One region of the Cellvibrio sp. 25HG11W-0 genome, then DNA from elsewhere that is predicted to be linked to it. Evidence: predicted binding sites of a transcription regulator. Region 1 holds the regulator's gene; each other region holds the start of a gene.
The links. The regulator sigma-54, encoded in region 1, starts transcription at its own class of promoters, with help from an activator protein. The targets are predictions, from matches to a motif close to TGGCACANNNNTTGCNNT.
Positions count from the first base shown of each region.

Region 2: AC0KUT_RS08620 (flagellar basal body-associated FliL family protein) is a predicted target of sigma-54. The motif match lies at 5,435-5,452, and genes of this name have one in related genera.
Region 3: fliD (flagellar filament capping protein FliD) is a predicted target of sigma-54. The motif match lies at 4,625-4,642, and genes of this name have one in related genera.
Region 4: AC0KUT_RS14465 (formate/nitrite transporter family protein) is a predicted target of sigma-54. The motif match lies at 4,146-4,163, and genes of this name have one in related genera.

Region 1 covers NZ_CM174230.1:3,839,189-3,846,741, reverse strand. The annotation lists gene rapZ (RNase adapter RapZ) at 1-665, opposite strand, end outside; gene ptsN (PTS IIA-like nitrogen regulatory protein PtsN) at 770-1,216, opposite strand; gene hpf (ribosome hibernation-promoting factor, HPF/YfiA family) at 1,338-1,628, opposite strand; gene AC0KUT_RS16055 (RNA polymerase factor sigma-54) at 1,744-3,369, opposite strand; gene lptB (LPS export ABC transporter ATP-binding protein) at 3,613-4,338, opposite strand; gene lptA (lipopolysaccharide transport periplasmic protein LptA) at 4,344-4,910, opposite strand; gene lptC (LPS export ABC transporter periplasmic protein LptC) at 4,897-5,505, opposite strand; gene AC0KUT_RS16035 (KdsC family phosphatase) at 5,563-6,099, opposite strand; gene AC0KUT_RS16030 (KpsF/GutQ family sugar-phosphate isomerase) at 6,157-7,128, opposite strand; gene AC0KUT_RS16025 (hypothetical protein) at 7,363-7,524, opposite strand.
Region 2 covers NZ_CM174230.1:2,075,452-2,083,004, forward strand. The annotation lists gene fliJ (flagellar export protein FliJ) at 1-396, shown strand, start outside; gene AC0KUT_RS08600 (STAS domain-containing protein) at 734-1,039, shown strand; gene AC0KUT_RS08605 (ATP-binding SpoIIE family protein phosphatase) at 1,089-2,798, shown strand; gene AC0KUT_RS08610 (Hpt domain-containing protein) at 2,877-3,227, shown strand; gene AC0KUT_RS08615 (flagellar hook-length control protein FliK) at 3,608-5,221, shown strand; gene AC0KUT_RS08620 (flagellar basal body-associated FliL family protein) at 5,489-6,040, shown strand; gene fliM (flagellar motor switch protein FliM) at 6,053-7,060, shown strand; gene fliN (flagellar motor switch protein FliN) at 7,050-7,451, shown strand.
Region 3 covers NZ_CM174230.1:2,398,981-2,406,533, forward strand. The annotation lists gene AC0KUT_RS10050 (flagellin N-terminal helical domain-containing protein) at 1-1,601, shown strand, start outside; gene AC0KUT_RS10055 (flagellar protein FlaG) at 1,673-2,062, shown strand; gene AC0KUT_RS10060 (flagellin N-terminal helical domain-containing protein) at 2,481-4,508, shown strand; gene fliD (flagellar filament capping protein FliD) at 4,782-6,833, shown strand; gene AC0KUT_RS10070 (pirin family protein) at 6,910-7,553, opposite strand, start outside.
Region 4 covers NZ_CM174230.1:3,455,731-3,463,283, forward strand. The annotation lists gene AC0KUT_RS14440 (transposase) at 1-254, opposite strand, end outside; gene AC0KUT_RS14445 (DUF3465 domain-containing protein) at 395-790, shown strand; gene AC0KUT_RS14450 (MATE family efflux transporter) at 1,048-2,490, shown strand; gene AC0KUT_RS14455 (DUF2164 domain-containing protein) at 2,526-2,780, shown strand; gene AC0KUT_RS14460 (ion transporter) at 2,858-3,703, shown strand; gene AC0KUT_RS14465 (formate/nitrite transporter family protein) at 4,233-5,045, shown strand; gene AC0KUT_RS14470 (bifunctional protein-serine/threonine kinase/phosphatase) at 5,203-6,924, shown strand; gene AC0KUT_RS14475 (Gfo/Idh/MocA family oxidoreductase) at 7,013-7,553, opposite strand, start outside.

The DNA of each region.
Region 1 (7,553 bases):
ATTTCGGTAACGGTGACCTGCTCTTCGAGGAACTCAATCACGGCTTGATCTTTACCCGTTAGCGGCCTTAAGTCGGAGCGCCAATGGGGGTTGGGCAGGCAGCGCGCATCGAACACGAGATCGGCATTGACCGGTAAGCCATGTTTGAATCCGAAAGATTCAAAGAGTATGGCCATAGTCGATTCAGCGCGGCCAACGATGCGTTCTTTGACCAGATCGCGCAGTTCGTGAAGGTTGAGGTGGCTGGTGTCTATGACTTGGTCAGCGGCGTCGCGAATGGGTTCTAACAACTGCTGTTCGGCACTAATTGCCTCTGCGAGACTGGTGTGTGTGTCACTCAGCGGGTGTTTGCGGCGAGTTTCGCTAAAGCGTTGAATCAGTACTGCAGGTTGTGAATCTAAAAAGAGTGTGCGAAAGGGAAGGTGTGCTTCTTTTAAGGTGCTGATCATTTCGGGGAAAATGTCGAGATCCTGCCAAGCATTGCGCACATCAATTCCAATAGCAAAACGTTGGCTATCGTCTTTGTGGATTTGAATTTGGGCAACGAGTGCAGGTAGCAGGCTTACAGGCAGGTTATCGATACAGTTAAAGCCCACATCCTCCAATACATGGAGTGCGGTACTTTTGCCGGAGCCAGATAAACCGCTCACTATTACAAGATGCATAGGGCTGTCCTTTTTAAAACTTCTTTTAAGACCGCTTTGGCGCTGTTTTAAATCAACCAAGTTACCGGAAAGAGTAAAGCGGCTGCTCGATGTAGGTTTGTGAATTAAGCAATTGCTGCTTGGTAGAGCGATTCGTCATCAGTCGCTGCACGCAGTTTTTGGCGATAATCCGCATCATTGAGTGCGCCCGCTAAGGCCGCTAAATTTTGCAGATGTTCGTCGTGTGCGTCTTCCGGCACCAACATAGCAAAGAGTATATCGACGGGTTGTGAATCTATGGCGTCGAAATCTATGGGTTCTACGAGGGTGATGAGCGCCCCGAGCGTGGTTGTGCATTTATCCACGCGGCAATGAGGTATGGCAATGCCGTGGCCTATACCTGTAGAGCCTAGGCGTTCGCGTGCCACAAGGCGGCGAAAAAGGTCGTCTGCATCAATGCTGGGAACGTCTTCGGCAATGGCATTGGCAAGTAATTCCAATGCGCGTTTTTTACTGCCGCCTTCGAGCCCGCAGAGAGTGCGGTTGGGACTGATGATGGATTGAATTTGCATAACATTGACGATGTGTGAACATCTCTCAGCAGGGATGGTTGCCCATCGGGGTTGGTACAAAACTGTTTTTGGGCCGCCCTAAATGCCGATTGTGTGGCGCTTAGGGCAGCTGGGCAACCGGCTAGCGGTGGCTGCGCATCTTTTCTTTGTGCTTAATTAACTGGCGATCAAGCTTGTCGGCCAATGCATCTATGGCAGCATAGAGATCTTCATGGGTGGCGTCGGCAAATATATCTTTGCCACTCACATGCATGGTCGCTTCTGCTTTTTGAATTAATTTATCCACCGAGAGAATAACCTGGGTGCTGGTAATGCGGTCATGGTGATGGCTAAGGCGCTCTATTTTGCTGGTGACGTAGTCTCTGAGCGCTTCGGTAACTTCCAGATGATGACCACTGATGTTTATTTGCATAGATACTTCCTCTAGGTAGACACAAAAGTGTTGTGCGAGCACAACCGCGCAAACATCCTTGATAAATTTGATCCAATCAAAATCAGTTTAAGACAGTTGAAATATACTGCCTTCGTTAAAGTATTTTCCGTTCGTTTGACGGTGGAATATTGAGTGACTCGCGATACTTGGCGATGGTGCGACGCGCTACTTGAATGCCTTGCTCGGCTAATAAGTCGGTAATTTTGCTGTCGCTTAGGGGTTTCTTTTGGTTTTCTGCGCTCACCAGTTTTTTAATGATCGCACGGATTGCCGTTGAAGAGCATTCGCCGCCGCTGTCAGTACTGACATGACTGGAGAAAAAGTATTTAAGTTCAAATATGCCCTGGGGGGTGTGCATGTATTTCTGTGTGGTTACGCGCGAAATGGTTGATTCGTGCATTTCTACAATTTCGGCAATGTCGTGTAATACCAGAGGCTTCATGGCTTCGGGGCCGTAATCGAGAAAGCCGCGTTGTTTTTCGACAATACAGCTGGCGACTTTGAGCAGGGTTTCATTGCGGCTTTGCAGGCTTTTCAAAAACCAGCGGGCCTCTTGCAGGTTATCTTTTAAAAATGTGTTGTCGGTGCTGGAGTCGGCACGCTTCACCATGGACGCATAGCCGGAGTTAATGCGTAGGCGCGGTGCTATATCGGGGTTGAGTTCTACTACCCAGCGCCCTTCGCGCTTATCGACAAATACATCGGGCACCACATATTCCGTGTCGCCGCTTTCAATGATATCGCCGGGGCGGGGGTTTAGGCCTTGGATAAGGCTGACTGCAATACTCAAATCCGCTTCTTTGAGCTTGGTGCGACGCATTAATTGGCGGTAATCGCGGCTGCCTAGCAGCGGCAGGTATAGCTTGGCAATCAGCTTGGCAGATTCTAGCAGTGGGGTTTTAGGGTCATATTGCTGCAGTTGTACCAGCAGGCATTCCGCGAGGTTTTGGCTGCAGACACCACAGGGGTCAAACTGTTGGAGGCGATGTTGCACGGCGACCACTTCGTCTAACTCAAGGTCGGTAAAGTCTTGCAGTAGGCCTTCGTAAATATCCTCAATGGTAATGGAGAGCATACCGCTCGGCTCTACCGCATCGATAATGGCCATAGCGACTATGCGGTCCGTATCTGACATGGGGGTCAGATTGAGCTGCCACATCAAGTGATCGTAAAGGGAGTCGGTAGCGGCGCGACGGCTTTCAAAATCATTGTCGTCGTTATCGTAGTTGCTGGAGGCGCTGGAGCTGGATGATTGATATACATCATCCCAGCTGGTGTCGACAGGGAGATCACTGGGAATGGATTCGTTCCATTCGCTAGCGCTCTCGCTAAAGGTGTCGCCCTCGCCAAAACCGTCGCCATCGCCGTAGAGATCGTTGTCGGGGGTGCTTTCGCTAAAGCTGTCTGCGCCTGCATCGGTAGAGCTGTAGGTATCGGTTAGCTTGTCGTTGAGGGAGAACTCATCATCGCTGCTGTTTTTTGTCTCGGTAGCAATTTCTTGCTTGCGGTCATAATCGGCACTGTCTTGCTCGCCCGTAGCTTGACCGCTATCTGAGCCTTCGAAGCCTTCTTCGACCTCTAGCATGGGGTTAGATTCTAGCGCCTCTTGAATCTCTTGTTGCAGATCTAGAGTGGAGAGTTGCAGCAGGCGAATGGCCTGTTGCAGCTGCGGAGTCATGGTCAGTTGTTGACCGAGTTTTAGCTGGAGAGATTGCTTCATTATGAGAACGACAAACCCTTAACGCAGGATGAAAACGAACATCGGATAGGTAGAGTTTAGACAGGGTTTGGCTTGCAAGCAATAAGGCTAAGCAATCTTTATGCCTAGAGTGCATTTTTTGATCATTGTCAAGTGGGAGTTTGCGGTGTTAAGTACAGTTAATTTGGGGTTAGCAATGAATGCGGGGCTTAGCTGAGTTGCCGAAAAAACACTCAGCTGGCCGCTATATAAGATTGGCTGATGTTATAGCCTGAAATTTTCGCCCAAATAGACTGCGCGCACTTGGCTGTTGTTTAACACGGTTTCGGGTGTGCCCTCGGCGATGATGCGGCCTTCGCTCACGATGTAGGCGGTCTCGCAGATGTCGAGGGTTTCGCGCACGTTGTGGTCGGTGATGAGTACGCCAATACCGCGATCCTTGAGGTGGCGAACAATTTCTTTAATATCGTTTACCGAAATAGGGTCGACCCCGGCAAAGGGTTCATCGAGCAAAATAAATTTGGGGTCTGTAGCGAGTGCGCGCGCGATTTCTACGCGGCGGCGTTCACCACCCGAGAGCGCCATGCCGAGGCTGTCGCGAATATGGGTGATGTGAAATTCTGCCAGCAGTGACTCGAGCTTGGCGAGACGCTGTTTGCGGTTCAGGTCGCTGCGGGTTTCGAGAATCGCCATGATGTTGTCGGCGACAGTCAGCTTGCGAAAGATTGAGGCTTCTTGCGGTAAATAGCCGATGCCTGCGCGCGCGCGGCCGTGAATGGGCAGGTGCGTAATATCTTGGTCATCGATATGGACGCTGCCCATATCGGCGGGTACTAGCCCGGCGATCATGTAGAAACAGGTGGTTTTCCCCGCACCGTTTGGGCCGAGCAGGCCGACGATACTACCGCTGTTGACGGTGATAGATACATCTATAACCACTTTTCGTTTTTTGTAGCTTTTTGCGAGGTTTCGGGCAAACAGGCTGGCCATAGCAATTAGTTTTTCACGTCAGATTTTGGTGGGATTACAATTTCAATGCGCTGATTATTGCCGCCTTTGGTGTTGCCGGCAGCTTTCATAACTTCTTTTACGAGATCGTAATCAATCGTTGGGCCGCTCATGACCGCGCCATCTTGTTCGAGCGAGGCGTTTTCTACCAGCAGCAGATGTTCTTTGTTAGGCGTGTAGGTAATGCTATTGGCTGATGCGGTAATCACGCCTTGAGCGGCTTCAGGCTGCTGTTGGAAGCGCGCTGGCATGCCAGTGGCGAGCATTTTTTTTACGGAGCTATCAGGATTGGTTTGGATAATTATTTTGTCGGCGGTGATTACTAGCGAGCCCTGCTGAATTTGCACGGCGCCAGTATAGGTGGCGATCCCGTTCTTTTGATCGACGACCAAGCGATCAGCGGAACCGTGAATGGTTTCATTTTTGTCACTGGGCAGCGCTAGGCTTTGGCTGCTAAATTGACAGCTAATAATCAGCAGTGCAAGGGTGGCAAAGCATTTAGCTCTAATCCTTAGCGCCGTGGGAACATATAAAAAGGGTTTAGCGAGGTTCATAAACGGCTTTGACCTGAGAGATTAATTCAATACGGCTTTCGTTCAGTTGTGCATTCATGCCGACTGCATCTATCTGACCTTTGGCGCTGCGCATCTTAACAGCTTTGTCTGTTTCGGCGAATTGCTCTTTGGGGCGCATGCGCAATTCGCTGGTGGTGATTTCAATCAGCCCGCGGCTGGTTGAGGTTTGTTGAATCACAACATTGTCGATGAGGCGCAATACTTGGCTGTCATTTTCACTGCGGCCTAATGCTGCACTCATATGCCAAGGCTCGGGCGTGTCGCTGCCATAAAATTCCATTTTGGGTTCGGTGATGAGGGTGAAGTCTGCAGCTGAGGGTGTTGTAGGGTCTGGCTGAAAGTGCGTCACCAGTGGTGTGGTGAGCTGAAAGTGCACGCGACCTTGATCATCGAACTCGCGTGTTTGTAATTCGCGCATATAAAATTGCGGGAAGCTGGAGCCGTCGGCAGTATTGTTATTTTGCAGGTCTTCTTTGGGTTTAAGTACTAGCAAAAAGAAACCCAGTAACAGCCCAACTAATAGCCAGGGCACAGGAATGTAGTGGTGGAGCTTATTAATACTGCGCATCAACATGGGTGTTCCAGTGTCGGTTGGTTTATCTGCGGGTTTTAGCGGTCGCTCAGTCTTTAATTACGGGCTGGGCGGCAAGTAATGACTGAGTGCGGCGTTAAAAGTGCCCTGTGCTTGCATTAATAAATCACAGGCGGCACGCACTGCACCTTCGCCTCCTCGCTCTTTAGTTTGCCAATGGGCGCGTTCAGCCACGCTGAAGTGTGCGTTGGCAACTGTGAATGCCAGCCCAACGCGGGTCATTACGGTGAGGTCGGGCCAGTCGTCGCCCATGAACGCAATGTTTTCTAATTCCATGGGGTGTTCTTGCAAAATCTCTTGCAGGGCTTCCCACTTGTCTTCGCGACCTTGCACCAAAATGGTAATACCTAAATCGGCGGCGCGACGTGCGACCAAATTGCTGGTGCGACCGGTGATTATGCCTACTTGCACGCCAGTTTTTTGCAGGGTTTTAATGCCTTGGCCATCGAGCGTGCTGAAGGATTTAAATTCTTCGCCCTGATTGCCAAAAAACAGGCGGCCATCAGTCAGTACGCCATCGACATCTAAAAGTAGAAGTTTAATGCGCGCAGCGCGGGTTTGCAGTTCGGGATTCATACTTATTTTGATCCTGTATGTCGTTTCTTAGGGACGAAGATGTTCAGGCAAGATTACTTAGATAATGCCAGCGCGCAGTATGTCGTTAATTTTCACAACACCTATTAGCTGTTGCTGCTCATCAGTCACCAGAAGCACATTGATTTTTGTTTCCTCCATGACCCTTAAGGCTTCGGCGGCGAGCATGGTGCTGCTTAGCGTTTTGGGGTTGGGGTTCATCAGCTCGTTTACCTTGGCGATGCGAATATCTATGCCCTTGTCGATACTGCGGCGCAAGTCGCCGTCGGTGTAAATGCCGAGCAAGCAGTTGTGCTCGTCCATGACAGTGGTCATGCCAAAACCTTTGTCGGTCATGACCATCAATGCTTGAGAGAGCGATGCATCGGGTGCGACACGCGGAATGTCGGCACCGGTGTGCATTATGTCGCTCAGACGCATAAGCAACTTGCGACCGAGGGCGCCACCGGGATGTGAGAAGGCAAAGTCTTCTGCGGTAAAACCGCGCGCTTCCAGCAGCGCTATGGCGAGCGCATCGCCCATTACCAAGGTGGCAGTAGTGCTGGAGGTGGGCGCGAGATCAAGCGGGCAGGCTTCGCTGACGACGCTGATATCCAAATTGACTTCAGCGACCTCCCCCAGAATAGAGTGGGGCTTGCTACACATGCTGATAATTTTAATACCGGCGCGTTTGAGCAACGGCAAAATGGACACTATTTCGCTCGAGGTGCCAGAGTAGGAGATGGCCAAGACCAGATCATCTTTGGTGATCATCCCAAGGTCGCCGTGATTGGCTTCACCCGGATGCACAAAAAAAGCAGGAGTGCCGGTGCTGGCAAGCGTGGCCGCAATTTTTTTGCCGATGTGGCCCGATTTGCCCATGCCGGTCACAATAACGCGCCCGCGGCAGTTGAGGAGCAGGTCGCAGGCGGCAGTAAAGTCTTGATTGATACGGTTGCTAAGAGCGGCTACGGCTTCAGCTTCGAGGCGCACGGTGCGCAAACCGGAGCTGATGTAATCGAATGATGCCATGGGTAATCTCGATTGGCGGTTGCAGTGGGGGGGGCATTATAGCGGGCAAAATCGCGGGAAATACTTAAAAATTACGTTGCTGGAGCTGATGGAATTAAATTTGGGGGTAAAATGAGCAGCAATTGCAACCAAACTAGCCGCCAATTGCCAGTGATGTGTTTGTTTTTGTGGGTGGGGAGAGCAGCCTTTAGACGGGCGCTGGCTTTCGGCAGTAGCGGCTTGATTCAGCCCTTGTTAACCTAAACCCTGTAAGGTTTTGCTCAGGTCGGGCACTTCTTTGGGTTGCTTTGGTCTGACTTGCGTACCGTGTATTAACGCAAAGCGGCGCTCTACATTCATTGAATCTGGTTCGCTCGCTGTGTGATTTTTTACTGGGATAAGGCTTGTAATTCGCATTTTCGCCCCGAATAAGTGTGATTCGATGT
Region 2 (7,553 bases), 1.8 Mb from region 1:
CATGAAGATGAGGTGGCGCAGCGGCTAGGGGGGCTTAATGAGCAGCTGTCCGTTGAGTCTGCACAACTGCAAGCGTTAGAAGAGTACCAAGAGCAATATTTACAGGCGCAAGGTGCGGTGCGAGCAGGGGTGCGCGTTGATGAACTCATTAACTACACTAATTTTATTGGTCGCTTAGGCGAAGCCTGCCGCGACCAAAGCACCAAAATTGAGCGCTTACAGCGACAGCTGGGGATGGCGCAACAAGAGTGGCGAGAGAAACATCACAAGCGTAAAAATCTAGAGGACTTAATTGCTCGCTTGGAACGTGACGAAACGGTGCAAATCGACAGGCGCCTACAGAAAGAGTTGGATGAATTAAGTGCGCAGCAATTACTACGCAATCAGCAGGAATAAACGGAATTGCTAAGAAGTTGTTTACATCTCTGGGGGGAGGATTGCGTTTATGGCGGTTCATTGCTCTTTTTTGAGTAAACTTCAATGCCATATGACGACAGCTATAGTCCTTTTTAATTATTATCAGCTATCCTTAGAATGTCTTTGTAAATGCGGTAAACTGCGTCGGTGCGCTGCACTCGCGCTATACTGCAGGTTTACTTAGGTGGCCTTATTTGTTCTGGGCCCTTAATGAGAATAATGGCTGCTCTTGCTAGCTGCGTGAAAGATGAATGCGCTTTAGTAAGGAGTAGTGTAACTCTGGGAATTTTCAGAAGTAATTTTGATGAGGTAAGACATGGCGATCACGTCAACAGTTTCTCCTGACGGCAATCAAGTCACTATATATATCCAAGGTCGCTTCGACTTTAGCTCTCACCAAGAATTTCGCGGTGCCTATGAAAAGCTGACGATTGCACCTTCTGTTTTCAAAGTGGATTTACAGGGTACGTCATATTTAGATAGCTCGGCGCTCGGCATGCTGTTGCTATTGCGCGATTATGCTGGGGGTGAAAAATCTAATATTCAAATTGTTAATTGCACGCCTGATGTAAAAAAAATCCTTTTAATTTCCAATTTTGAACAGTTGTTCGATATCCAGTAATCGATAGTGTGTTGGTTAGTTGCTCGGCAGACTGTATGGAAGCGAAGATATGAATGATAGTCGTCAGTTAAAAGTGCTCGTGGCCGATGATACCGATACTGATCGACTGATATTGGAAACCATAGTGCGTAAGGAAGGCCACAACGTCATTGTGGCGCGCAATGGTGTTGAAGCGGTAGCTGCTTTCGCTGCGGAAAAGCCTGATATTGTTCTACTTGATGCGCTAATGCCTGAGCTTGATGGATTTGGCGCAGCACGCCAAATCAAAGCTCTTGCGGGTGATCACCTCATTCCCATAATTTTCTTGACCTCGCTATCAGATACTGAATCGTTGGTGAAATGTCTTGATGCGGGTGGCGATGACTTTTTATCCAAGCCCTATAATCGGGTTATTTTGCAAGCCAAGATAAAATCCTTTAATCGTATGCGTGAAATGCACAGCACTATGCTGGCGCAGCGCGATCAAATCGTTCAATACAATAATCATCTATTGCAAGAGCAAACTGTTGCTAAACATGTGTTTGATAATGTGGCGCACAGCGGCTGTTTAAATGCGAATAATGTCCGTTATTTCCTCTCATCACTCGCCGTTTTTAATGGTGATGTGATGGTTGCCGCCATGCGGCCATCGGGCAGTATGATGGTGTTATTAGGTGATTTTACTGGGCATGGATTACCCGCAGCCATAGGTGCTATGCCGTTGGCATCAACCTTTTATGGCATGGTACCGAAAGGTTTCTCCATGACGGATGTTTTACGGGAAATAAACTCAAAGCTTAAAAATATTCTACCGGTTGGTATTTTCTGTTGCGCCACTATTTTTGATATTAACTTCCGCAAGAAACGTTTAAAGATTTGGAATGGGGGCTTGCCGGATTGTTTTTTATATCACCATAAGGATGCGCGGACGACACCCATAAAATCTACCCATTTACCTTTGGGGGTGCTTTCAAGTCGCGCATTTAAAGATGATTGTGAATATTTTGATTTAGAACTTCAGGATCGATTGTATCTTTGGTCAGATGGTATTCATGAGGCCCGTAACACTAATGGTGATATGTTTGGTGAAGAACGTTTAAAAGATGTATTTGATAAAAATAAAAATCCAGAAACTCTATTTGATGAAGTAATTGACGGTGTACAGCAGTTTATCGGTACGGGAGAAAAAGATGATGACTTATCGCTCCTAGAAATCCGCATGGTAGAGCCTGAAGATGTGAATAGTTTTTGTAAGGATGCTGTGCGGTTATATGGTGATGCGAAAATAGAGTGGGAAATGAGTTTTGAGGTAAAGCCTACTAGTTTTAAAATATTTGACCCGCTCTCTACCTTGCTCAATGTGTTGATGGAAGTGCCGAGCTTGCGCGGTTTTAGCAGCACGCTCTACACTATTTTGGCTGAGCTTTATACCAATGCCCTAGATCATGGTGTGCTTAAGTTAGACTCGGTGCTAAAGAGCACGCCAGCAGGCTTCTCCGAGTATTATCTGCAACGCGAGCAGCGAATCAATGAAGTCACAGAGGGTTTTGTACGGATCTATATTACCCATATGGCGCATGTTGATGGAGGTACATTAAAAGTACGCATTGAAGATAGTGGTGACGGTTTTGATTATACTCGTGATACGGCGGGCGGCCTTACGAGCTATGGGTATAGCGGGCGAGGAATAGCCTTGGTTGAAAAGTTGTGCAGCTCCGTTAAATACCATGGCTGCGGAAATATTGCAGAAGTTGAATTCTCTTGGGTTAATGACGATTAGTGTAAGTGTTTCTTCAGTTGTTGATACAGTTGTAAGTGAAAATGCCGCCAAAATTATATGTGTACACAACATGTACTTATGAGAATGAATCTAATGGATCATTTGGATTACGACGCAATAAATACTTTAAAAGATGTCATGGAGGATGACTTTTCTCTTTTGATTGATACATTCGTCGCTGACTCTCAAGAGCGAATAGAAAAGCTGAATGCCATCATAGACAGTAATGATAGTGATGCGATTCGACGTGGCGCCCATAGTTTTAAAGGAAGTTGTAGCAATATAGGTGCTGTGCTGCTTACCAAGCTTTGTGCTGAGCTTGAAGCTAAAGCGCTTGCTGGAAATTTGCAGGGGTTAAATGTGCATGTGGGCTTAATTCAACAGGAATTCACTCATGTACGTAGCCTGCTACTGGTCTTGGTAGACTGAATAATACTATCGGCCCACGGGCTTGCCTTTTAGTTTTGGTAAATTATTAGTTGTTAGCCAGCTTGTTCTAGTGGTATTAAATTCCCCCCGCAGGCGCGACGTCTACTTGAAATACTTTTATTAAAATAACGTCGTTTTTGTACATTGTATCTTTGCCAAACCACGCTAATTTACCTTAAGAATATGATTAATATCTAGGCAAGATCAGTGGCCGAGGTCTTAGTTGTATCGCACTCGTTTCTTTTGTATTCCCTCGTGAATTTAGCTTACTACTTAATTTACACCCTCTTGGCATTTCATTTGCAAATAACATCCTGAACCTTTCTATTGATTGTCCGAACGGCAAACCTTTGCCGTATGTCGGAACAGGAGTTGAATTCATGCAGAATGCCAATTTGGTAAATTCCTTACTCGGCGTCACCGCACCTCAAGTACCGGCTAATAAAGTGAGTACACCTAAATCGAATATTGATAACTCCTTACAGTTTCAAACAGCTATGGAGCAGCAGCGGTTAAATGTTGCCGCAAAAACCGCTGCTGCGTCTAAGGCGAGAATTGATTCTTCGCGGGCTCAGCTGGCCGTAAATGATGCTAAGGCTGATGAACGGCAAAGCATGCAGACAAAAGCACAGCGTAGCCAGCCTACAGAAGCAGCCACTCCAGGTAGAAAACATGTAAAGCCTGAGCCTGTAGCACAGGATCGGGAGGCGGTTACTCAGCAGGTATCGCAAACAAAACCGGATTCGCGCACTGCAGAGCAAGAGACAGAGACAGAGACAGCGAGCGAGCAGGACCTTAGTAATGAACAAGATGACGGCTCAGCAGTTGTCAGTACTCTTGGGGCTGAGTTGCGCAGAGAGGATATGATAAAAGAGGGCGACAGCAGTTTTTCTTATCTCTCACTGAATACTGAGCTTGATATCTCATCCGAGTCTGAGGTTATTGTGCAAAACGATTCCATTTATCCCTCTATAGGCCTGAGTGTATTTACGGATACTAACAGTCTTGATGCCAAGGATTTGTTAGGTGAAGGTGAACATGACGAGATAGGGTCCTCAGTGGGGGTTTTGGCCTCTGCGCAAATATCATTGAGTAATAGTGAGGCTGTGGATGATACAGCAGACACAGTATCGATTGATTCTATGGGGGTCAGTGATCTTTCGTCGGCAACTGCGCAGAGCTTTATAGCGTCCGTGTTGCAAGGCGAGCAAAAAACAAATGTTCCATTTGCAGGTGTGGATGAAAGATTTGCAAAGGGCGGGGCGTCTAATCTGGGTTTGGCGGCATCTGCTACCTTAAATCTGGAATCTGATGGCCTAGACGGTCTAGGTGATGATGCTCTTGTAGGCGATGGCGACGTTGAATTGGACACAAGTTTGCCTAATCCCAAATCAATGGTAAGTACTAAGGCTGCATTCAACACCCTGCTCGAGCGCCAAACTCTAGAGGGTGGCAAGTTGTTGGCGAGTGACTCGCTTCAGGATAATTCATCACCTAGGGTGGCGGGGCTTGCTGCATTTACAGAAATGACAAGCGCATTGGCGCCTAGCGCTCGATCGTTCGTAGCCCAAGCTGCTATAGCAACCAATATTGCTCAGCCACAATGGGGGCAGGCGGTAAGTGACAAGGTGTTGTGGATGGCGGCTCAAAATATAAGCTCTGCTGAAATTCGTTTAGATCCTCCCGAATTGGGCCCTATGCAGGTCAAGGTGACAGTGCATCAAGATCAGGTCAATGTAAACTTTACTAGCCCGCATGCGCAGGTTCGAGATGCCTTGGATGCACAACTTAATCGCCTGCGCGATATGTTTGCCGAGCAAGGTATGAATCAAGTAAATGTTGATGTGTCCGATAAATCGTTTGCTCGGCAGGAGCAGGAGTCGCGTCAGGATGCTAAAGGTCAGAGAAATGGAGCTCTCGATGAGGATGATCATCTAGAGGGCGATGTTAATGTGCAGCCGTTGAGTTTGCGCTTAGTCGATCATTACGCCTAAATCAGTTGGTTCCTACTTTCATGTGATATATCAGCATAGTTCATATTTATCATTAGGTAGCCAGAGCCCTCTTCGTGTGGGCTTGTGGTTGTCACTCATATCTTCGTCGTTTTGAGTGTTTCCTCTGCTTTTTTGTTTCTTTCTAATCCCTTGTTTTCTCTGGTAATTCCCTCGCAAACCTAGAATCCGCTGCTAAGCTTCATTTGGTGATACTGGCATAGGTATTGCTCCATTCCTATTGGCGATTAAAAGTGACGGAGTTTTGACATGGCGGCAAGTCCCCCAAAGGCAGAAGCAGCGGCCGGTTCAGGCGGCAAGAAAAAATTAATCATGATGGTTGGAATTGGCGTCGCGCTCGTTGCCATATCTATAGGCGGCACTGTAGCCGCTCTAAAAATATTGGCACCAGCAAGCCCAGCAGGTGATCATCCAGCAGAGGCAGTTGCTGAAGTAAAGGCAGCGCCTGCAATTTATTTAGAGTTGGCGCCAAATTTTATGATTAATTTTAGTGTTGATGGGCGGCAGCGATTTTTACAGGCCGCAATCACATTACTTTATCGCGATCCTGCATTAGAACCGTTCATTAAGTTGCATATGCCTGCTATTCGCAATGGCTTGGTGATGATGTTGAGCAACAAAGATTTTGATGATTTGCAATCGCAAGAAGGTAAGGATGCTATGCGTGTTGAGGCATTGGAAATAGTGCAATCGATTGTGAGTAAAGAGTTAGATATATTGGCAAAAAAACCAGAGGCTAGTGAAGCTTTACCTAAAGGTAAAATAGAGCAGGTCTTGTTTACCAACTTTGTCATGCAATAAAGGACACTCGCTGTGCAAGATTTACTGTCCCAAGACGAAATTGATGCGCTCCTGCATGGCGTTGACGACGGTGATATAGACACCGATGCGGACGCGGAACCCGGCTCCGTCAGAAGCTATGACCTTACCAGTCAGGATCGAATCGTACGTGGGCGTATGCCCACGCTGGAAATGATTAATGAACGCTTTGCGCGTTATACACGCATCAGTATGTTTAATTTACTACGCCGTACCGCGGATGTATCAGTCGGTGGTATTCAAATACAAAAATTTGGCGAATATGTTCACACGCTCTATGTTCCAACCAGTTTAAATATGGTGAAATTTCGCCCTTTGCGCGGTACGGCGTTGATTATTTTAGACGCGCGCCTAGTATTTAAATTAGTTGATAATTTTTTTGGTGGTGATGGTCGTCACGCAAAAATTGAAGGGCGTGAGTTTACACCTACGGAATTGCGTGTAGTGCAGATGGTATTGAATCAAGTTTTTATAGATCTTACCGAAGCATGGAAAGCAGTATTCCCCATTAATTTTGAATATGTTCACTCTGAAGTAAATCCATCACTGGCTAATATTGTAAGCCCTAGTGAAGTAGTGGTGGTGAGCACCTTCCATATAGAGTTGGATGGCGGCGGTGGCGAAATGCACATAACCGTGCCTTATTCTATGGTGGAGCCAATACGTGAGGTGTTGGATGCTGGATTACAAAGCGATAGTGATGAGCACGATGATCGTTGGGTTAAGGCGCTGCGTGAAGATGTGCTGTCGGCAAAGGTGGATTTAGAGTGCGATATAGTGCGGCGTGATATTACCTTGCGCGATATCGTTGAATTAAAAGCTGGCGATATAATTCCAATTGAGTTTCCAGATTATCATGTGTTGACCGCAAATGGTGTCCCTATGTTTAGAACCCAAGTAGGACAGCATAATGGCAATTTGGCATTAAAAGTCCGCGAATTTATTGATCGTAGCAATGCCTACAATATAACTGGAACAAAGGGTGATAAAAATGGCAGATGATGATGTTGATCAGGATTCAATGGCGGATGATTGGGCTGCCGCTATGGCAGAGCAGGGTGACGTTGAGGAAGAAGCTGAAAGTGCTGTGACTTTTGATGAATTAAAAAGTGAAGTAACGGCGAACAACGGCAATCCCGATCTAGATGTTATTTTGGATATTCCGGTTTCTATCTCCATGGAAGTGGGACGTACCTCCATTACTATTCGCAACTTATTACAATTGAATCAGGGATCAGTTATTGAGTTGGATCGCCTTGCGGGCGAACCGCTTGATGTTCTGGTAAATGGAACTCTGATAGCCCACGGCGAAGTGGTGGTAGTTAACGAAAAATTTGGCATCCGCATGACCGATGTAATTAGCCCTGCAGAGCGTATTAAAAAGCTGCGCTAAATGCGCAGCAATATCTGCTTACTATGGGGTTTAAAAGCAACCTAATCGATAAAAAAGTATGCACATAAATTTTGATACGAAATAATAATATATATAGGCGTA
Region 3 (7,553 bases), 1.4 Mb from region 1:
GTGCTAATCAAACTATCTCATTGAAAGTACCTGCGATGGATGCTAAGACCTTGGGTATGGGGTCTACCAGCGTGGATTTGATTGGTTCCGAAACAGTATTGGCCTCATTTGCCACAACGAAAACCATTAGTGAGGGCGACATTCTTATTAATGGCCAGTCAATTGCGAAAGGCACTGAAACTTTTAATGGTGCTGCAGATACAACTCAGGATTTGCTCGATTTAGTGAATAAAAATGTTCTGGGTGTGACTGCCTCTACCTATGCAGTGGCAAGTGCAACTGCAGCCGGCGATGGTATTTTGCTTTCATCGGAAGCTGTACAGGTAGCCTTAACCAATCTAGATGGTACAACCACAACCATTAATGTTGGCGGTGGCACAAAAGGAACCAGTAGTTTAAGTGAGCTGGTGGATAAAATGAATGCTGAAGCGGGTGGCAAATTCAGCGTCTCTATCGGTGATGATGGCAAAGTTTCATTGTCTGCTGAAAATGTATCCGGCATCGCCGTTACTGATGCTGCTGGTGCTTTAGGTGCTGGCATTACAACCGCCACCACTGCTCGCCTTGTATTAAAGGCAGACAATAATGATCCGGTTACTGTAACGCGTGGATCGACAGGTACATTAGAGCAGCTTGGCTTTCTTGGTTTTAAAGAAAATGATAAAGCCGGTACCATCGAAGGTAACCCAGTTAATGCTACAGCAATAGCCGTTGGTGATTTAAAAATTAATGGTGTGAGTGTTGGTGCTAGCGATACCGGTGGCTTGAGCGATAAGCTTAAAGCAATTAATGCAGTATCTGATCAAACTGGCGTAACGGCTACAGCATTTGTGTCTGCAACATTGGACTTTACAGGTGTGGATCTTGCTGATGTGTTGGCTGAAGACGGCGCTCTATTGAATGGTGTGGCCATTGACTTTAGTAGTGTTGCCTCAGGCGGTCCACTTCAGGCTGTGGTGGATGCATTTAATACTGTAACTGATAGTACTGGCATAACAGCTTCGCTATTGGGTAGCAGAGTCGTCCTAGAAGGTAACGTTGCAAGCTTGGCATTTGCTTCAGATGGTACCGCTGGCTCTTGGGCTGGTTTAGAGACTGCTGGTGTTGAGTTGGTAGTAGGCAACGACGCTGCAGCGACAGCGTTAACTGATACATTGGTTTCAGCTGGCGGCATAAAGTTAACCAGTAATAATGGTAACCCTATCTCTGTTGATGTTAAGGATAGCGCTGCCGAAGCTAAAACTGGTTTGATCGATTCGAATGCTGGTGCTGGCGGTGCGTTTGGTGCTTCAATTGCCTCTTTAAGCATTGATACTCAGGCTAATGCTCAAAAGGCGATTAAGATTATTGATAATGCTTTAACTACAATCAGTGATGTGCGTGCAGAGTTGGGTGCGGTGAACAACCGTTTAGACTTTACGGTATCAAACTTGGCGAATATCTCCGAGAAAACCTCTGCCGCTCGTTCACGTATTACCGATGCAGACTTTGCGGCAGAAACAGCAAACCTAAGTCGTTCACAAGTGTTGCAACAGGCGGCTTCAGCCATGTTGGCTCAGTCAAATGCGCGTCCACAACAAGTGTTATCTCTTCTGAGATAAGTTGACTAGTCTCTCCACTGAGTTCAGTTAAATCGAACTCGGTGGAGAAGCTCCTTAGTGAGGATTAAGGTATGAACGAAATCACTAAAGTCACTGCGAGTCCGACGTCGGTTGCACCGGTGTCGGCTTCGCCACAGGCGGGCAGTGCAAAAGGTCAAAAAGTCGGCAATGATTTGCCGCTTGCCGCTGTTGCGGCAAAACCGGAACCTAAAGAACCTGTCAATTCACAGGCGATTGAGGAGCGAGTTCAGGCTGCTGTTGCGCAAATGAATGAATATATTCAGTCCACGCAACGGGATCTTAACTTCAGTTATGACCCTAATTCAGGCGAGACAGTTGTTAAGGTTTTAGACCGCTCTACACAAGAGGTTATTCGGCAGATTCCCGATGAAACTTTTTTGCGTATGGCGCAAACCTATAACCCAGATGAACCCGGAAGGCTGTTTAGTGCAAAGGCTTAATAGCCTTTAAAAACAGTAAGTTAAAGGTTTTTTTTGTTGTTGAAAAAAGAGAGTGGCTTATGCCTCTCTCTTTTTTTTCGTCTGGCGTTTTTGAAAAAAATTATTTAATTATTTTTCAAAAAGTTAAATCTATGTAAGGGTATTAACCTGATATTTGGTGTGCTTTTTACGGTGTACCAATTTAATTTTTACCCATTTATTATCTGCTAAAAAAACTCCTTGAATATGTGTTGGCATAGTCTGTGCAAAAACTCGTTTAGGCAGCTCGTATAGAAATCTTGTTGACGTAATTTCTTACAAACCTTGCCACGAAGTTCTCACAGACCATGCAATGCAGATTGTCTATGTCACTGAGCTTCATCAGTCGGCTTGTCACAGGAAAGCACTGTGAACAGGAACAATCATTAGGAGATTTATTATGCCTTTAGTCATTAACACCAATGTCGCTTCCTTAAATTCACAGCGTCAATTGATGAACTCGGGAGGTGCGCTAGACCGCGCGTCAGAGCGGTTGTCCTCAGGGCAACGTATTAACTCTGCTAAAGACGATGCGGCTGGTCTTGCCATTTCAAACCGTATGACCTCGCAAATTCGAGGCTTGGATCAAGCCATTCGAAACGCAAATGATGGTGTGTCACTGATTCAAACTGCAGAGGGTGCGCTGCAAGAATCAACCAATATCTTGCAGCGTATGCGTGAGTTGTCGATTCAATCCGCTAACGGTATCTATTCAAATGCTGACCGATCGACACTGGATGCTGAGGTGCAACAGCTTATTCAGGAATTGGATCGTATTGCCACATCGACCTCGTTCAATGGGCAGAAATTATTAGACGGTTCACTCGGAAAAGTGAACTTGCAAGTTGGCTCTGATGCAAATCAGACCATCACCATGAAAATACCTGCAATGGATGCAAAAACCCTCGGTATGGGCTTTGTGGGTGTTGATATGCTTGGTGGACAAATGGATTTGGTTGGTCCTCCGGCCTTGGTACTGAATGAAAATGATGTGCTCATTAATGGTCAATCGCTGGTAAAAGCGCTGGAAACCTTTGATGGCGCTACAGATACTTGGGATAAGTTAATTGGTTATATTAATACCAATGTGCAGGGAATAGATGCATCTAGCTACGCTCAAGCAACGGGAACCGGTGTTGGTACAGGGGTGCTTGAAAACGGTGGAATCTTCGAAGTTACTATTACTAAGTTGGATGGTTCCTCTAGCGTTATTCAAATCACTAACACGCAAAATATTAAAGAGCTGTCAGAAAAGATTAACTCAGAAAGTGGTGGCTTGCTGAATGCGTCTATTGATGACAATGGTCGCCTAAGTCTTGCCGCGCAAAATGTTGCAGGCTTGACGATTGTGGATACAACTAATGCGGGCGGGTCTATAGCGGGCACCTACAACGGTCGCTTGGTGCTTGAGTCAGAGCATGGTGATCCTATCACTATCACCCGCGGTTCAACGGGCACGCTGCTCCAGCTTGATAAGCTTGGTTTTAGAGAGAATACCAATGCTGGTCAAGTAGAAGGGGTAGGTATTACCACACCGGCTGTAGCGTGGAATGTGGGCGATCTAAGTATTAATGGGGTTAGTATCTCTAACAAAGATACTGATAGCCTTGCGGGCAAAATTGCGGCAATTAATACGGTACAAGAAGATACTGGCGTTACGGCGCAAGCCTTTGTTGCCACCACATTGGATTTTAGTGGAGTTGATTTGACCACTATTGCGAGCCCTCTGTTGATGAACGGTGAAGCTATAGCCATTAATGGTTTGACGACGATTGCCGATGTGGTTAATGCATTCAATGCGAAGAAAGATACCACTGGCGTAACGGCAACGCTTCTTGGGACGCGTGTAGTGCTTGAGGGTAATGCAGCGGCTATTACCTTCGGTACTGATGGTACCAATGATGGCTTAACGGATTTGAATGCGGCTGCATTACAGATTCAGTCTGGCACAGGCGCAGCAGCAACCATTGGTGCAGTAACGGAGACCGTACCTGGTGGTATTAAGCTCACCAGCACTAACTCTTCGCCCATCAGTATTAAGCTTGGCCCAAATGCTGTAGCCGCGACTATGGGATTGTTAGAGTCTAATGTTACAGCCGAAGGCGCCTTTGGTACGGCTATAGCCTCTATCAGTATTGCGACGGCTCAAGGTGCGCAGAAAGCCTTAGGCGTAATTGATAAAGCTTTATCAAGTATCAATGAGGCGCGCTCACAGTTAGGTGCTATCAATAACCGTCTTGACTTCACCATGTCTAACTTGGCGAACATATCGGAAAAAACATCTGCATCTCGCTCGCGTATTGTAGATGCTGATTTCGCGGCAGAAACGGCTGCCTTAAGTCGCTCGCAAGTCTTGCAGCAAGCGGCACAGGCGATGCTTGCACAGGCAAATGCACGGCCGGAGCAGGTGTTACAGCTATTGAGATAGCATTTGAGGTGTTCTTTACATCGCTTAAACCGCAGGAAACTGCGGTTTTTCTTTTTAAAAAATTCAAACCTAGCATTAAAGTGCACAAGGAATATGTTCGTTTTAATTTTCTAGTGTGGCCCGCTTTGTGCTGTTTATATTTATATCTATCTAAATGTACTTATAGCAGCAGATTGACGGTGATTTTTTAAAAAAAGCGGCAAAATAGGCTAAAGTTTGCCCGTAGCATGCCGCTAACATTCATATGGCGGTAAATTTGAGGCCGGAGGCGTTATGATTAGCAGTACATCAAATACTACGAGCAATGCATCGACAGGGTCGAGCATTATCAGCGCCTTGGGCACAGGTTCAGGTATTGATAGCAATAAACTGGCTGATCAGCTCACTGAAGCTAATAAGATGGTTCAAGCTGGAAGGCTTACCACCAAGAAAACACTGCTAGAAACACAAATATCCGATTACGGTATGTTGCGTAGCTCTCTCTCTAAGTTACAGACTGCTGCAGGATTACTCGGCAATGCGGATACCTTCAACGCCAAATCTTTATCTATTCCTGACACTAAATTAATCGGCATTACCAAGCTGAATGCTTCAGCAGGTGCGGGCAACTATCAACTGAAAGTAGAGCAAGTGGCTCAGTCCCAATCAGTGAGTTCAGGGGCTTATGACTCACTGACTTCACCGGTGGGCAAGGGCACGCTCACGTTGCGTTTAGGTGAGTGGAATGATGCCCTAAATGATTTTACCGTTGACTCCACTAAAACTGGTGCAACCATCACCATCGATGACGGAAATAATTCTTTAACTGGGTTGCGTGATGCTATCAATAAGGCTGCTATTGGCGTCTCTGCCAGTATCGTGAGCGATGGTGGTTCTTATAAGTTGTTACTAACTGCAAAGTCTGGCGCGAAAAATGAAATTGAAATTACGGCCGCTGAAGATCCCAGTTCACTTGGGTTGGCGAGTCTTAATTTTAATGAGACCACTTCCAATCTAACCCAACAACAAGGTGGTTTAGATGCAAAAATCCGCGTTAATGGGTTACTGGTCAATCGCGAATCGAATCAAATTAATGATGTAGTTGCAGGTCTTGAGTTCGATTTGTTTACAGCATCTTTAACAGAAACTATTAGCGTTACTGTTTCTGAAGATAAGGCTGTTGCGGAGCAGACAATCCGTGATTTTGTGGCGGCTTACAATACTTTTAAAACTGAAGTTGAAAAGCTGGTTGGATTTGATGCGGAGCTTGATGACTATGGCAGTTTACATCGTGATCCTTTAGCAAAGAATTTAATGCAAGGTGTTCGCAATATTCTCTCGTCAAGCGTGAGTGGGTTGAGCGATGGTTTTACTAGTCTCTCCAATTTGGGTATTCGCACCGAGTTAGATGGCTCATTAAAAATTAAAGAAGTGGAGGGCAATACAGGCTTTCGTGCGGCCATTGATAATAATTTTGCGTTAGTGCGCGATTTGTTTATTCCTAAGACTTCTTCATCGGCAACGAATATTGTTGTCAATAAATTCTCTGCACAGAGTCAGCCGGGCACTTATGACGTGGCTATTACTCAGCAGCCTAGCAAGGGTAAGTTAACGGGAGGTGATCTTCCTGTTTTTCCTGTGGATACGGGTGTTAAGGATTATTCCTTTAAGGTTAAGATTGACGGCATTGAGTCTAATTTAATTACTCTGCCTAGCAATAAGTCTTATTTGACTGGCGAAGCCTTGGCTGCAGACATGCAAAGTCTTATAAACTTGGATCCTAATTTAAAAGAAGTGCGCTCGGTCGTATCTGTGAGCTTTACCAATAATAAGTTGGTATTTACGTCAGACTCTTATGGTTCTACCAGTCAGGTGGCAGTATCTAATGTGGGTGCCGATATTGGTGAAATAGGCATAACCCTAGCGACGGGTGCTAAGGGAACCGATGTCGGCGGAAGCATTAATGGTAAGGCGGCCTTTGGTTATGGCAACGTCTTATTACCCGCCTTGGGTGATGCGTCGGAGGGGCTAGGTTTAACTATTCAGCCTGGCGCCACTGGCGGCACTATTACATTTTCGCGCGGTTTTTCCGGCACTATGACCAATATGATTAATGACTACCTTAAAACGTCTGGAGTCATAAAAGATCGTGAAACAAATATCAATAAAGACATAGTGCGTGTTGAAAAAGATGAGACAGATTTAAATCGTCGCAGTGATGCATATAGGGCGCGCTTGATGGCGCAATTTCAGGCGATGGAGTCTATAGTGCGTTCGTTGAATTCCACTGGCGATTTCCTAGATGGGATACTCGATAGATTGCCATTCACATCAAGCAATAACTAATAGCTAGCGATCGTGCAATAAAAAGCCACCCAAGGATAACTTGGGTGGCTTTTTTGTGTTGTCTATAGCTGTGGGCTTAATAATTGATAAGTTCGCCACTGCGATAGTCTTGAATTGCCTGCTCAATTTCATCTGTCGTATTCATAACAAAAGGGCCGTATTGTACGACGGGTTCGTTGAGCGGTTTGCCAGAGATCACTAAAAAGCGTGCCTCTTCCTGTAGAGAATAAACGCTTAGTTGATCGCCTTTACTTAATATGCCCGCATTTCCTTTGGTTAATTTTCGCTTGTCTTCGCCTATTGCAATATTGCCTTCATAGACATATACGAACGTGTTGTGATCCTCTGGTGTTGCGTGATGAAACTCTGTGTTAGCCGGCAGTTGTAGATCCCAATAAATGGCTTCGGTTGTTAGGCCCTGAATGGGGCCGCTGATGATATTGCCAGCAATAAATGCGCTATTGGCAATGACCTTTATTCGCCCGCCCTGAGGCAGGTTGGCAGAGGGGATGTCCTTTGCTGCAATGTCTTTATAGTGTGCAGGTTTCATTTTCTCTGCAGCGGGTAGGTTCAACCAGAGTTGAAAGCCGCGCATCAATCCATGCTCTTGCTGGGGCATTTCCGAGTGAATAATCCCGCGACCCGCCGTCATCCACTGAACATCACCGCTGCGTAGATGACCTTTGTTGCCCATATGATCTTGGTGCAGCATGTGCCCAT
Region 4 (7,553 bases), 380 kb from region 1:
ATTTCTGCATTACCGACAACCTTTTGTTGTTTCATGAAGTCCCATAGTAACTCGCCAGTTGTTTCAGAATGAATTGCTGACCTATTGATTTTTCTGTTGTGAGATGCTCGAACTAAATATTGAGTTTCCAATTCTTCTGCAAGATGACAGAGATCATAGATGTCGACCTCCCTATCCGCAACAGTGACCACTCCATGTAGGACTTTGCCCCATAAGTACACGCCCACACTAGGCACACTAAAGCGCTGCATCATTATGCAATTAAAAAGTGTGCAACAATATTAAAATGGCAGGTTTCGAAATTGATGGAAGCAAGCTACACTGGGTCAAGCTACATACTCATGCAATGCGGTAACCCATCTCAATGCAATAGGTATTTTTAGGCAGAAACTTTATGAAAAAAATCATTCTTTCTTTATGTATCTGTTTTTTGCTCTCTGTAAAGTTTTGTTGGGGCGACGATTCATCGATTGCGGATTTGTACCAAACCCATCGAAGCGATGTTCAGGTATCAGGGGCTGGTGTCGTTATTAAGGTTTTGCCCGATGATATTGATGGGAGTCGTCACCAACGATTTATTTTGCAGCTTGAAAGTGGGCATACATTATTGGTGGCCCATAATATTGATCTGGCACCCCGGCTAGACCCTTTAGCCGTGACGGAAAGGGTAGAGTTTTATGGTGAGTATGAATGGAGCGCTAAGGGTGGCGTTATCCACTGGACTCACCGAGACCCCAATAATAGGCATGTTGGTGGCTGGTTGCGTTATAACGGTGAGAAGTACGAATGATTATCTAATTAGGCGCTGAACGGCCTAGCGTTAACATGACTCAAGGTAACTAGATCAACCTCAATACCCAAGACTGATGGCCCATCCAATAATTTTTTTGATTTGAATGCGTGCCCAGCCAGCTTGTTTTATGTGCTAGCTATGCAATGCAGTGCGCTCAATGGCAAAAACGACACACCACGGCTCCAATCCCTTTGGTTGAATAGGTTATAGTAAGCACTCTGCCGCCAAGGCATAACTTACCCCTAGAGATACTCGTGGAACCGCACCAACACACCCCTCTTGATATTCAGCCCCAAATCGTAACGCCCGCCCAACCGCAAGGCTTGATTGCACGCACGTTGCACGAATGGAAAACACTGGCGATTTTAGGTGCGCCGATTTTGATTGCGCAATTGGCACAAATGGCAAATGGCGTGATAGATACCGTAATGGCCGGCCATGCCAGCGCGCGCGATTTGGCCGCTGTAGGTATAGGTACAGGTGTTTGGGGGCCGGTATTACTGTTTTTTATTGGCACACTTAGTTCTTTGCAGCCTATTATTTCAGGCCAGCGCGGCGCTAATAATCATAGCCAAATTATGCCAACCACCTGGCAGGGAATTTATATAGCGCTGGTGGGATCGGTGCTGATGATCGCGATTCTCACGCACCTTTTCCCGCTACTCATACTGCTCAAACTAGATTTACAAACTGCTGAGATTGCGCAAGGTTATCTAAATGCATTCGCGTGGGGTGTTCCCGCACTGCTGTTACTAACGGCACTGCGCGGCCTAACCGATGGCTTAGGCCATACTCGCGTTATTATGGTGTTTTCTCTATTAAGCACCGCATTAAACTTGCCGCTCAATTATATTTTTATCTTTGGCTACGAATTTGGCGACCTGTTGAGTATTAAAGCCATGGGCGGCATTGGCTGCGGCTGGGCGACTGCACTGTCAAATTGGGGTGCACTTCTGGCATTGCTCGCCTATTTGCATCGCAATAAAGCCTATGCTCGCCTGCATTTAATAGGCGACTGGGTAAAACCTGATATCTACATTATTAAACAAGTATTAGGGCTTGGTTTGCCCATCGGGTTGGCGATGTTTGTAGAAGTAAGCATGTTTTGCATGATCGCGCTCTTTCTCTCGCCACTCGGGCCCAATGTGATTGCAGGGCATCAAATTGTACTCAATGCTACCTCACTCTTGTTTATGGCCCCTTTAAGCTTAGGTATGGCACTCACACTACGTGTTAGCTATCTTGTAGGTGCACAGGATTTTATCGCCGCGCGTCTCCTTGCGCGCAGCTCGCTATTGCTGGCATTAGGTCTTTCCTGCATCAGCGCGCCCATCTTATTTTTTGGGCGCGAACTGATTGCGAGCTTTTATACAACTGATCCTGCCGTGTTGGCAATCGCGATACAGCTGTTTATGCTTTGTGCAATTTTTCAAGTGGTCGATGTTATTCAAGTTACTATGATTAATGTTTTACGCGGCTATCAAGACACAAAGATACCCATGTTGATTATGCTGTTTTCTTTTTGGGGAATTTGCCTGCCGTTGGGCTTTGTGTTGACATTTTCATCGTGGATTGCAGCACCTATGGGCGCTGCAGGATTTTGGACGGCGCTTATAGTAGGCTTAAGTTGCGCCGCCATTCTGCTGACGACACGTATGTTTCGCTTTAAAATGCTGGTCATTCATCAACCAGCCTAAGACTTTCTCATTCATCGCGTAGTGAAAACTTTATTATGGCCAAAATTGAATTCTCAAAAACAGAAAAAGACCTCATCAGTTTTAAGCTGCAAAAATACTGCAGTAAAGAGCTGGACCATGAACTTGGTCAGTTTGATGCGGAGTTTTTACTGGATTTCATTACTCAGGAAATCGGAGCCTATTATTACAATCGAGGCTTACAAGATGCGCAGGCACTGTTTGCAGGCAAGATGGCAGACATTGCCGATGCAATTTATGAAATCGAACAGCCTACAGATTTTGTGCGTTAGACATACTGCGTGTATTACACCCATAGATTCATTGTTTGACGACCTTCAATCATCTAGATGCTTCACTAGGAACTGCTATGAATGAACCCTCTTCGCCTAAAAAAACCAACAATAAATTACGCGAGCAGCTGTACGATATTATTTTTGGCACCGAGACCCCCGCAGGAAAACTCTTCGATATAGTGCTTATTTATTTCATCATCCTCAGCGTAGGTTTGTTGATGCTGGACTCAGTTGCAGGTGTTCGTCTTCGCCTTGGCGAGTATATGGGTTACTTAGAATGGTTTTTCACCATTGTTTTTACCATGGAATACATAACGCGCGTTTACTGCTCACCGAACCGCTGGTCATATATTCGCAGCTTTTATGGTGTCATAGATTTACTTTCAACCCTCCCATCCTATTTGAGCCTATTTATACCCGGTGCTAATTACCTGTTGATTTTCCGTTTGCTGCGGGTGCTGCGTATATTTCGGGTGCTTAAATTGGTGCGCTATTTAACAGAAGCTAATAGTCTAATTCGCACCATGTATCAAATTAGACGAAAAATTATTGTATTCTTTTTTGTGGTGTTAAACCTCGCGGTGATATTTGGCTCCCTCATGTTTATTGTCGAAGGGCCAGACAACGGTTTTACCAGTATTCCTAAAAGTATTTATTGGACCATAGTAACTATTACCACTGTCGGCTATGGCGATATAACGCCGCACACTATACTCGGGCAAATTATCGCCTCACTCGCCATGCTTACGGGCTACTCTATTATTGCGGTGCCAACGGGCATATTTACGGCTGAACTTGCGCATGAAATGTCGCGCGAGCGCAATCTCATTTTTTGCCCAAACTGCGGCAAACAAGGCCACGATAAAATTGCACACTATTGCGATCGCTGCGGCAGCAAAGTAAATCACTATCATGAGTGACTTCCCACATAGATAGCGAATTACAGGCGCCACGTTAAAGATAGGGATGCACGCCTCACCTAAAATTTTTGGCTTCAGAAGATAATGCCTCGCCGCTCGCGACCTACTGAGCCCAGGAATAAACCTAAGCTTTACTTTTCAAATACCTATTTAACATTCAAGCCAAATCTTAATATCTCCCCAACAGCACAAAAATCTCTCAGATCAAACTCTAGAACTCGCAGTATCTATAATTGCACCATTTAAATACATTTTTGTGCACACTCCTAGGTGAGGCCTGCACCAAAATAAAGTTTTTTTGATACAGAAAAACCTCGTGGCGCACTATTTTGATAACGCTGGTCACCAAAACCGACCAAAAAAATGCACTGAAAATTTCAAACATTATTACAAGCTCATTAAATAGCGCTAAATAGCCGTCGGATTAATATTTTTTAAATATGGGTACGCTTATTGCCTTATTAAAAATGCCCCAAGAGTATATTGCTCTGTAGTGAGCTAACCCCAAAAAATATTGAGAGAGCATACTATGTCCTATTTAATTCCATCAGAATTTGCGACAAAAATGGTGGACTCCGGTGAGTCCAAAGTTTTCATGTCAACGCGAGACACGCTAATCCGCGCTTACATGGCAGGTGCAATTTTGGCATTAGCTGCTGTTTTCGCAGTTACTATTGCCGTCCAAACTGGCATATTTTTACTCGGCGCCATTCTATTTCCCGTCGGTTTTTGTATGCTCTACCTAATGGGCTTTGACTTGCTAACCGGCGTGTTTGTACTTGTTCCCCTTGCCCTGCTCGATAAGCGCCCAGGCGTTACCATGAAGGGATTATTACGCAATTGGGGTTTGGTTTTTTTAGGTAATTTTGGCGGCGCACTGACAGTTGCCTTTATGATGGCGTTTGTTTTCACCTATGGCTTTAATACCGACCCAGGCCCTGTAGGAGTGAAAATTGCCGGTATAGGTGAGTCGCGTACTGTAGGCTATGCCCAATATGGTTTTGATGGTTGGGTCACTATCTTTATTCGCGGCATGCTGTGCAACTGGATGGTTTCTCTCGGTGTGGTCGGCGCCATGATTTCCACTACCGTAAGCGGTAAAGTAATCGCCATGTGGATGCCCATATTTCTCTTTTTCTTTATGGGCTTTGAGCACTCAGTAGTAAATATGTTTCTGTTTCCTTTCGGTATTATTATGGGTGGAAACTTTTCTGTTGCAGATTATTTTATCTGGAATGAAATCCCCACAGCTTTAGGCAATCTAGTAGGTGGCCTCGCATTCACAGGCCTCACACTCTATAGCACTCATGTAAAAACAGCGCCAAAACGCAGCATTTCTTAATTTTCAAAAAAACACCTCGGCAGCCGTCTGCCGAGGTGTTGTTATATAAAGCTGGTAGTGTTATTGGTTAGACAATTCGAAACCTGCCTCCTTAAAACTCACATTGAAAACACTTTATAATTCTAACGATATTAATTAGCCACACAGGCAATACCTCATGGCTCAACATTTAAAGCTCAGTATTAGCCAATACTCCGATAAGGGCCGCAAGGAAATCAACCAAGATTTTCATGGTATTAGCATTCCCCATGAGCCGCAGTTAAGTGCCAAGGGTATAGCCATAGCACTGGCGGATGGTATTAGTAGCAGTAGCGTTAGCCAAATCGCCAGTGAGACAGCCATTAAAAGTTTTTTAAGTGACTACTTTTGCACCTCTGAAGCGTGGTCAGTAAAAAAATCAGCACATCAGGTATTGCAAGCCACAAATTCATGGCTTTATTCACTGACACAGCAGAGTGATTTTAGATACGACAAAAATAAAGGCTATGTATGCACACTGAGTGCGCTTATTTTTAAATCGACTCATGCACATATTCTTCATGTAGGCGACGCACGCATCTATCGCCTACGCAGCAACAATCTCGAACAGTTTACACTCGATCATCGTCATTGGGTGTCGCAGGAAGAATCCTATCTCAGTCGCGCACTCGGCATAGAAACGCAATTAGATATTGATTACCAATGCCTCGAGCTAGCAGTCGATGATATATTTCTGTTAGCAACCGATGGTGTTTATGAGTTTCTTGATCAGCAATTTATACTAGATGCCATTCATCAACATGCAGACGACTTTGAAGCAGCAGCAAAATTTTTAGTGATGAGCGCCTATGAAAAAGGCAGTGATGACAACCTCACCGCGCAACTAGTGCGTGTTGATGAATTACCCGAACAGACAACACAAGAACTATATCAGCAACTTACGGAGCTGCCCTTCCCGCCCCCCTTAGAAGCGCGCAATACGTTTGATGGCTACCAAATCGTACGCCAAGTACATTCCACTAGCCGCAGTCATGTCTACCTCGCTCAGGACAGCGAAACCCATGAGCAGGTTATTATTAAAACGCCATCCATCGATTTGCGTACAGACCCAGCCTACCTGGAACGTTTTCTGTTAGAGGAGTGGATAGCGCGAAGACTTAATAGTCCCTATGTGCTCAAGCCCTGTGCGCAAACACGCAAACGCAATTTCACCTATGTGGTTACAGAGTATATTGAGGGGCAAACACTCAGCCAATGGATGATTGACAACCCTAAGCCTGATATGGAAACAGTGCGTGGCATAGTCGAACAAATTGTAAAGGGCCTGCATGCGTTTCATCGCATGGAAATGCTCCACCAAGATTTACGCCCCGAAAATATTATGATAGATACCACGGGGACAGTAAAAATTATCGACTTTGGCGCTACCCGTGTAGCAGGTATATTGGAGATAAGTACACCGATTGAACGCACAGATTTACTCGGCACCGCGCAGTACACAGCACCGGAATATTTTTTGGGTGAAAGCGGAACACCTTACTCTGATATGTTTTCTCTTGCAGTCATTACCTATCAAATGCTGAGCGGCAAGCTCCCCTACGGCACTCAAGTTGCGCAGGCGCGCACTAAAGCTGCACAAAATCGTTTAGTTTATCAGTCGGTTTTAAATGAAGAGCGCGAAATACCGGTGTGGATTGATGAGGTGCTGCGCAAAGCCTTGCACCCTAATCCTTATAAACGCTATGCAGAATTATCCGAATTTATTTATGACTTGCGCCACCCCAATATAACCTTCCTGAACAAAAGTCGCCCACCACTTATAGAGCGCAACCCAGTATTATTTTGGAAATCAGTTTCTTTGGGGTTAAGTTTGATTATTGTTTGGCTGTTAGCGCGCTAAAAAAGGCACCCAGCCTAACACCAACTCTCTCGATAACTTTTTCAACAGTCTGCTAACTAGATTTAATCAATAGTCTGTTAGCTAGATTTTAATCAATAGTCACTAGACGCCCCTGAGCCGCACTGATTTCAGCGGACAAGAGCATTTGTACTCCCAACAACGATTTCTCAGGTAAAAATTCCAGCGCGGTTTTTTGCTGAATAGCTGCAACAATATTTTGATAGTAGTATTCATAGCAGCCGCGACTACCTGACTGTATCTTACGTTTAGTTTCAGTATCTGTGTGGTAATGAATAACGGCGTAATTATCCTGCTTTGGTTGCGCCCAAGTGTCCATACCCGGCAAGGTGCCGCTCATCAGTTGCGCTTCTTGCACATCCTGCCCAAATTTCAAAAAAGAACCTTTATCACCATGAATACTGATGGTAGCGCCCTTCTCACTGACATAGGTGCTAGAGCGTAATGTGACACGTATATCGGCGTAATGAAAACACACATTGAAGTAATCCGTGCTGCCCTCGGTGCGGCGCAGACTGCGCATATCAGCATAAACCGCTTGCGGCTTTCCAAACAGACAAAGCATCGAATCCACCATGTGAATACCTAGGTCAAACCAAGTGCCGGCTCCT